2 regions of the Hypnocyclicus thermotrophus genome follow, and region 2 is predicted to be linked to the other one. Evidence: riboswitches for the same ligand, from Rfam matches in the RefSeq annotation. Region 2 holds a riboswitch; the other holds the start of a gene.

Region 1 (4,445 bases), 120 kb from region 2:
TAGAACAATTTAGAGAATTTATAGGCATAATATCAGCTTCACCTAAAAGCCCCCCAAAGACTACTCTATCACCAACATTTTTTCCAGGAACAGGGATAACTCTAACAGCAGTTGTTTTGTTATTTACCATTCCTATCGCCATTTCATCAGCTATAAGGCCAGATATAACATAATCAGGAGTATCACCAGGTATTGCTATCATATCTAAACCAACAGAACAAACACAAGTCATAGCTTCAAGTTTTTCTAAAGTAAGATAACCTTTACTAGCAGCAGCAATCATTCCTTGATCTTCACTTACAGGGATAAAAGCACCAGTTAATCCCCCAACTCTAGTAGCAGCCATAGCACCACCTTTTTTCACTGCGTCATTCAAAATAGCAAGAGCTAAAGTAGTTCCATAAGCACCTACAGACTCTAATCCAAATTCTTCTAGAATATTACCTACACTATCCCCAATTGCAGGAGTAGGAGCAAGTGATAGATCAATTATTCCAAATTCAACACCAAGATTTTTAGCAACTTCTTTTCCTACTAATTCTCCCATTCTTGTTATTTTAAAACTTATTTTTTTTATTTCTTCAGTAATTACGCTAATATCAGCTTTTTTATCTATTTTATTAAGAGCTGCTCTTACAACGCCAGGTCCACTAATTCCTAAATTTAATACAACTTCACCTTCACCAACTCCGTGAAAAGCACCAGCCATAAAGGGGTTATCACTTACAGCATTTGTAAATACAACAAATTTTGCAGCACCCAATCCATCTTTTTCTTTTGTATTATAAGCTAAATCTTTTACTGTTTTACCAAGCATTTTAACAGCATCAAGATTTATTCCAGCTTTTGTAGATCCTACATTTACAGAGGAACAAACTCTTTCGGTAACAGTCAGAGCATTAGGAATAGAATTTATTAATTTTAAGTCGCTTTCTGTAAATCCTTTTTCTACAAGAGCAGAAAATCCACCAATAAAATCTACTCCAATATCTTTTGCAGCTTTATCTAAAGTTTCTGCAAAGACAGTATAATCCTCAGCATCAGTAGCACCAGCAATTATTGAAATTGGAGTAACAGAAACTCTTTTATTTACAATAGGAACGCCGTATTTATTTGAGACGGCATCAGCTATATTTACTAAATTTTTTCCATATTTTAATATTTTATTATATATATTTTCGCAAGTTTTTTTATGGTCACTATTTATGCAATCAAGTAAACTAATACCTAATGTAACAGTTCTTATATCGAGATTTTGCATATCAACCATTTTAATTGTTTCTAATATTTCATTTGAATTTGCTAAAATGTGCATTTTTGCCTCCTAAATAAATTTATTAAATTTTATGCATAGCTTTAAAAATATCTTCATGTTGAACATAAACTTTTACACCTATTTTTTCTTCTAATAATTTTAATTTTTCTTTTATTTTATTAAAATCAAAAGTAGAATCTTTTATTTCAACTAACATAATCATAGCAAAAATTTCGTTTTCAAAAATTGTTTGAGAAATATCGATAATATTACACTTTAATTCTTTAAGTTTTAATGATACTTCAGAAACTATTCCTACTTTATCATCGCCAATTACAGTTATAACTATTTTTCCTTGCATAGTGATTCCTCCTAAAATATATTAAAGTTATTTGCCTATAAAAAAAAGCAGTTAAAAAACTGCCAAATAAAAAGAAAAGATATTTTTAAAAATAACTAATTTAAAAATATCCTCTGTCCTTTTACCTGAGAGCGTTACTCCTTCGGTGTCCTTTTGGATCTCTCCAGAGGTTCGTCCAATATAGGTTCTTTTACCTGAAAGTATTACTTCTTCGGTGACCAAAATTATGGTTCTCTCCCTATATCTTCAACCGTGATATTAAATTTTGATATATTTTACTTTATTAATTAAAAAATGTCAAATACATTAACAGTTTTAATTAATAATTTTAAAAGTCTGCTGTTATTGTAAAAGAAATTCCATAATCTCCATAAGTAGATTTTGTTAAATAATATTCACTATTTTTTTCTCCATTAAAGAAAAATTCAGTAAGATTAAAACTAATTAAATCATTATAATAATAATCACTGCTATTTCCAATAGTAAAACTACGGTCATTTATATTTATAAATGAAAAAAATGTAGTAGAAAATAATTCATTCATTTCGTATTTGAATGATGGAATCAAATAATCTGTTCCGATTGGTATATTATAATTTATTTTGTTTAAATCATTGTTGTCATAAAAATTTTTATCTGATTTTCCATACCCATTTTGATAATATTCAATATTGAAATAATAATTTTCCCAAAAATAATTATCGATACCTGTAATAAAAGTATAAATATTATCAGCTGCACTATAGTTTCCTTCTATCCAATACCCATAATTAATATAAGGAATAGTTGTTTTAATAGAAGCACCATATATATCACTAGGAATTAATGTTTCATAAGGTTTTAGTTCTTTACCTCTTTTTGCATATATAAATTCAAAATCAGTATTAAATATAAATTGTTTATATCTTATTCCATATTCGATATCTTTAGAAATAGAATTATTATTATAATTCCCAGCGTAAACAAACTCTAAGCTATCATCATTTTGTAAGTAACTAGTAAAAGTTATACTATTTCTAGCTTCTTTTTCATAATTAGAATCAAATGCAGATCCTGCAGGAGTTTCATTGAAAATATCAATAGGATTAAAATTAAAACCTTGTCCCCAACCTAATCTAGTTTTTCCAAAAATAATTTCTATATTGTTTTGAACTAATTTTATTCTTGCTAAATCAAGAGAATTTTTATTATTTTTTGAATTATTTTCTGTATACAATGAATATTCAATATCAATTAAACTGTTTTCAAAATCATCGTTATAAAGAAAAAACTTAGCTTTACTATTTGAGGTGCTTTCTAAATTTTTAATTTTTGAATTATTTATTGTTAATTTTGTTTTAAGAGAAGTAGTAGCAAAACCATTAAAAAAAATTAACATAAATACTGATAATAAAATTATTTTTTTCTTCATTTTTAACGCTCCTTATTTTTTTAAGTTTTTTTCTGAGAATAAAGTATTTTTAATATTTATATTTAATTTTATTGTAGAGATATCAGAAATAATATATGTAGATTTATTATTTATAATATCAGTCATTTTCATAGTTTTAGGAATTAAATAATTACCTTTTTTAGTATAATCATTTATTTCTAATTTTTTGTATAAAAAATTATTTTTATCATAATATTCTATCAATTCTTCGGTGAAATTAAATTTATTTACTTTGGAAATAATATAACTATACTTTTTATTTTTATCTATTGGAACTAATTTTAAATAATAATACTTTTTATCTTCTTTTAATAAAATAGAGTTAAAATCTTTTTCATAATCAAAATCCATATCATCATATGAAAAACTAGAGCCCATAAGGTTTCCATTTTTCGCACTTTTAGATAAAAGTCTTACTCTATTTGTTCTTTTATTATAATACCATGTATTTCCATTTTTGGAAAGTATAGATGTACCCGTTAATCTACTTGGAGAAGTAAATTTCATTAATTGGAAAGTATTATTATTTATTTTTTTTGAATATGACTCAAAAATCATACTAGATGTTATTTTTCCATTTTTTTCTATTTTCATAGTAGATATTTGAAAACTACTATTATAATTATTGTTTTTTTTAATATTTTTTAATATTTCATTTATAGTTGTTTTAGAAAAGGTAGTTATTGAAAATATTATTAGAAACATAAAAATAAATTTTTTCATTTTAAAGCCTCCTATTTAAATGTTATTTTATCGAAGATAGCAATTAATGAAACTAGTAAAAATAAAGTAAATAAATATGCAAGAGTTACTCCTAAACTGAGTAAAAACCCAAAACCAATAAAGCCACGATATTTTGCAAACATTAGAGTACCAAAGGCAAATACAGTGGTAAGAGTAGTTAGTGTAATAGCTTTTCCAGTACTTCTAAATGTAATTAATAAATCTTTTTCCTGCAAATATCGGTGAATTAAATGAACACCATCATCAACACCTATACCAATAATTAATGGAATACCAATGATATTTACAACATCAAATTTAAAACCAGTCCATCCCATTATTCCTAATATAGCAAGTATAGTTATAAGCATAGGAAGAAGTGCAAATATTGCATATTTAAAACTTTTTAAATCAAATAATAAAACTATAAATATAGCAATAACAGTATAAATAAGAACTTTTTTTCCTTCAGTTTTTTCGGCTTCAACAACTTTAATAAATATTTTAGCGGTACCACTATTATTTTTATTAACATTATCTATTTCAGTTAAAAATTTTTTTTGAAAATCTTCATTCCATAAGTCGTGTTTAGGATAAATTGTAGTTATAAATTCATTATTTTTACCAACAAATTCATTTTTTATACTATTTGGAATATCGTTTAATGTAATTAT
Region 2 (4,445 bases):
TATAGATATAAAGAATTTAAAAAAAATAAATGACGATTATGGTCATAGTGAAGGGGATTTAGTGTTAGCAACAACAGGTCAAATTTTATTAGAGTCTATTAGAGATTCTGACATAGCTTTTAGAATGGGTGGTGACGAATTTGTTATTGCATTATCACGATGTAGAGAACCTCAAGCAAAAATTGTCTATAAAAGAATAAAATCTAAATTAGAAAATTTTAATACAAAAAATAAAAAAGATTATATTTTAGAGTACAATATGAGCAGTATAGAACTTTCACCTTATAGTCTTGATGAATTTGATGATCTTATAAAAAATGCAACTTCAATTAGTAATAAATAAAAAGTTCTCCTAAAATTAGGGGAACTTTTTATTTGTTTACATAACTATATTTTAAATTATTAAAATACATATTTGTTTCGTTTATTATAATTTTTCGTAAACCTAATATTGCTATTAAATTTGGAATAGCCATTAATCCATTAACAATATCTGCTAATATCCAAATCAAATCTAATTTCAAATATGGACCTATTGCTATCAAAATTATAAATATATATTTATATCCTTTTATACCTTTTACACCAAATAAATACTCTGTACATCTTTCACCATAATAATTCCACCCTATTATAGTTGTAAATGCAAAAAATATTAATCCTAGTAAAACTACTATTTCTCCAAAATTATTTAAACCAATAGAAAATGCGTATCTTGTTAATTCTGCACCTTTAAGTTTACTAGTCCACGCACCAGTAAGAACCAGTATAAGCCCTGTCATAGAACAAATAATAATTGTATCAAAAAATGTTCCTGTCATAGATATAAGACCCTGTCTAACTGCCGAATTTGTTTTAGCTGCAGCTGCAGCTATTGGCGCAGATCCAAGCCCTGATTCATTTGAAAATACTCCTCTTGCAACTCCACTTCTTAATGCTAATATAAGTGTAGAACCGGCAAATCCTCCAAATGCTGCCGTTTTAGTAAAAGCACTTTTAAATATAAGCCCTATCGCTCCAGGTACTTTATCAAAATTCATTATTATTACTATCAAAGAACCTAATACATATAATATTGCCATCACAGGTACTACTATTTCTGCTACTTTTGATATACTTTTTATTCCACCAAGAGTTACCAATGCTACTAAAATTGTTAGTATTATTCCTACAACTGTTGGAGATACTTTAAATAATATTGTAGAAGCAGTTGTAATTGCATTTACTTGTGCAAAAGTTCCTATCCCAAAAAATGCTACTGCTATTCCAAATATAGCAAACATTTTTGCCAATACTTTATTATTTAATCCATTTTGAATATAATACATTGGACCGCCAGACATCTGTCCATTTTCATCAATTTTTCTATATTTTACTGCAAGAAGTCCTTCAGCATATTTTGTAGCCATTCCAAAAAATGCGGCTAGCCACATCCAAAACATAGCTCCTGGACCACCTAATTTTATTGCAGTTGCTACACCAACTATATTTCCTGTTCCAACAGTTGCTGATAATGCAGTACAAAGAGCTGCAAAACTAGATACATCTCCCTCTTCTTTATCATTATTTTTCATAAAAATATACTTTAATGCTAATGGTAATTTTAGTATTTGTAGCAAATTTAATTTTACAGTTAAATATATCCCTGTTCCCATAAGTAAAATAAGTAATGGTGGACCCCAAATTATTGAATCAATTTTGTTAAGTAATTCTAACATTTTTCCCTCCTAAATATGTTTATTAGAATAAACGATTATAAATAAAAAAAGGCTAAATATAATTATTTAGCCTCTAAAATTTAACAACTATAAAAATATTATAAATACTATAATTGCCAAATCCTCTGTCCTTTTACCTGAGAGTGTTACTCCTTCGGTGTCCTTTTGGATCTCTCCAGAGGCTCGTCCAATATAGGTCCTTTTACCTGAAAGATTTACTTCTTCGGTGACTTAAAAGTTCTCTCCCTATACCTTCAACCGTATTCTATTATACGGACAATTATACTAATTTTTTATTACTGTGTCAAGATATTTTTTGTCGTATCATATCCATTACATTTAAATCGTTTTCTAGTGTTATTTTTACAGTCATGTTAGGATGTGCTTTATTAATTTCTTCTCCAGTTTTCATGTTTATCATTTTAGGTAATATTATTTTTTCTATTTCACTAGATGGTTTTACTACTTCTAATTCTTCCCCAACTTCCAATCTATTTCTTATTCCCAATATATATTCATTATTATCTAATTTTTCTAAAACTTTTGCTACCAATTTATGTGTTTGACTATATGAATTTCTATCGTTATAATTTTGAGCACTTTCATCTGGCGTTCCAAAATAAAATCCATGCGTATATAATCTATGACTTATTGTCTGTAATTCTTCTAACCATTTTGGATTATATTGATAATTTCCACTATAATAGCTATCTAATGCTTCTCTATATATTTTTACAGCATTTGCTACATAATATATCCCTTTCATTCTTCCTTCAATTTTTAAACTATCTACTCCAATATCAAGTATTTTATCAATAAATTCTATTGTACATAAATCTTTTGAATTAAATATATGTGTTCCTGTCTCATCTTCATATATTGGATAATATTCTCCTGGTCGCTTTTCTTCAACCAAATTGTAGTTCCATCTGCACGCCTGTGCACAATCGCCACCATTAGCATCTCTTCCTGTCATATAGTTACTTAATAGACATCTCCCTGATATTGATATACACATTGCTCCATGTACAAAGGCTTCTATTTCAATATCTGGCACTCTATCTCTTATTTCTTTTAACTCTTCTAGTGAAACTTCTCTAGCAAGCACTACTCTACTTGCACCAAGTTCTTTCCACATTTTTACTGATCGCCAATTTGTATTACTTGCTTGAGTACTCACACTTATTTTTAAATTACTATTTTCTTTTACAAGTTGAAATACTCCAAGGTCAGCTACTATAACTCCATCTACTCCTACTTCATCTAAAAATTTAATATATGGAACCATCATATCTACTTGTTGATTATGAGCTATTATATTTAATGTTACATATATTTTTTTCCCTATATTATGTGCATATTCAACTGCCTCTTTTATCTCCTCATTTGAAAAATTATTACTTCCAGATCTTAGATTAAATAATTTTCCACCTAAAAAACATGCATCTGCTCCGTAATGAAATGCCATTTTTAATTTTTCCATATTTCCAGCAGGTGCTAATAATTCCGCTTTTTTCATTTTTTTACCCTTTCTAAATTTTAAAGTTATTTAATTTGTGCTGTATAATCTGCAAATTTTGTTATTTCATTAAAGTATTTTAAAGTTATTGTTCCAACAGGTCCATTTCTTTGTTTTCCTATAATTATTTCTGCTAAACCTTTATCTTCACTATCTTCATTATAATATTCATCTCTATACAGAAATACTACCATATCTGCATCTTGCTCTATTGCTCCAGAATCTCTCAAATCTGATAACATTGGTCTTCTATCCGCTCTTTGCTCAGGAGCTCTCGATAACTGTGATAAAGCTATTACAGGTACATCTAGCTCTCTCGCTATACCTTTTAATGATCTTGAGATATCAGAGATTTCCTGTTGTCTACTTTCTGTTCTACCAGATCCTTTTATCAATTGTAAATAATCTATAAGTATCATATCTAATTTACCTGCAGCTTTAAGTCTTCTAGCCATAGCACGTATCTCAAGTACAGTAACATTAGGTACATCAGCTATTTGTATATCTGTATTAGCTAATTTCCCAGTAGCTAATGCTATATGTCCCCATTCATCTTCTGAAATAAATCCATTTCTTATTTTATTTAATGGAATTTTTGATTCAATTGCTAATAATCTTTGAAATATTTGAGAATTTGACATCTCAAGTGAAAATATTAAAACTGATTTATTTTCATTTAAAGCTGCATTTAAAGCCAAATTAAGTACAAAAGCTGTTTTTCCCATACTTGGCCTTGCTGCTATTATTACTAAATCCGAAGGATGAAATCCAGAAGTCATTTGATCAAATTCTTTAAAATTAGACGATATACCTGTAGTTGCACCACTATTTTTTACTACTTTTTCTAGTCTTTCAAATTCTTCATTTACCAAGCTACTTATACTCACTACTTCTTTATTTTCTTTAGATTCAGAGATTTTAAAAATAAGACCTTCTGCTTTATCTAAAATACTATCTACTTCTTCATATCCTGTTTGTGCTAATTCTACTACTTTATTACCTACATTTATAAGTTCTCTTAATATTGATTTTTCTTTTACAATTTTAGCATAACTTAAAATATTAGCCGCTGTAGGCACCTCATCCAATATTTCATAAATAATATTTTCTCCACCTATTTCATCAAATCTATCCATTTTTTTAAGTGAATTTATTAAAACAACCGGATCTATTACTTCACCATGAGAGTAAATATTTAACATTGCTTC

What was found. A riboswitch is a leader RNA that binds a small molecule or an ion and turns the genes downstream of it on or off. The one in region 2 is predicted to bind glycine.
Region 1: linked by a shared signal. The riboswitch ahead of EV215_RS04800 (ACT domain-containing protein) and the one ahead of EV215_RS04220 (alanine/glycine:cation symporter family protein) in region 2 are both predicted to bind glycine.

The regions. Positions count from the first base shown of each region.
Region 1 is NZ_SOBG01000003.1:261,671-266,115, reverse strand. Features, by position in the region: gene EV215_RS04805 (PFL family protein) at 1-1,315, opposite strand, end outside; gene EV215_RS04800 (ACT domain-containing protein) at 1,338-1,616, opposite strand; glycine riboswitch at 1,727-1,786, opposite strand; glycine riboswitch at 1,789-1,866, opposite strand; gene EV215_RS04795 (hypothetical protein) at 1,945-3,027, opposite strand; gene EV215_RS04790 (outer membrane lipoprotein-sorting protein) at 3,040-3,771, opposite strand; gene EV215_RS04785 (efflux RND transporter permease subunit) at 3,783-4,445, opposite strand, start outside.
Region 2 is NZ_SOBG01000003.1:141,550-145,994, forward strand. Features, by position in the region: gene EV215_RS04215 (GGDEF domain-containing protein) at 1-343, shown strand, start outside; gene EV215_RS04220 (alanine/glycine:cation symporter family protein) at 372-1,718, opposite strand; glycine riboswitch at 1,841-1,900, opposite strand; glycine riboswitch at 1,903-1,976, opposite strand; gene EV215_RS04225 (peptidase U32 family protein) at 2,023-3,237, opposite strand; gene dnaB (replicative DNA helicase) at 3,264-4,445, opposite strand, start outside.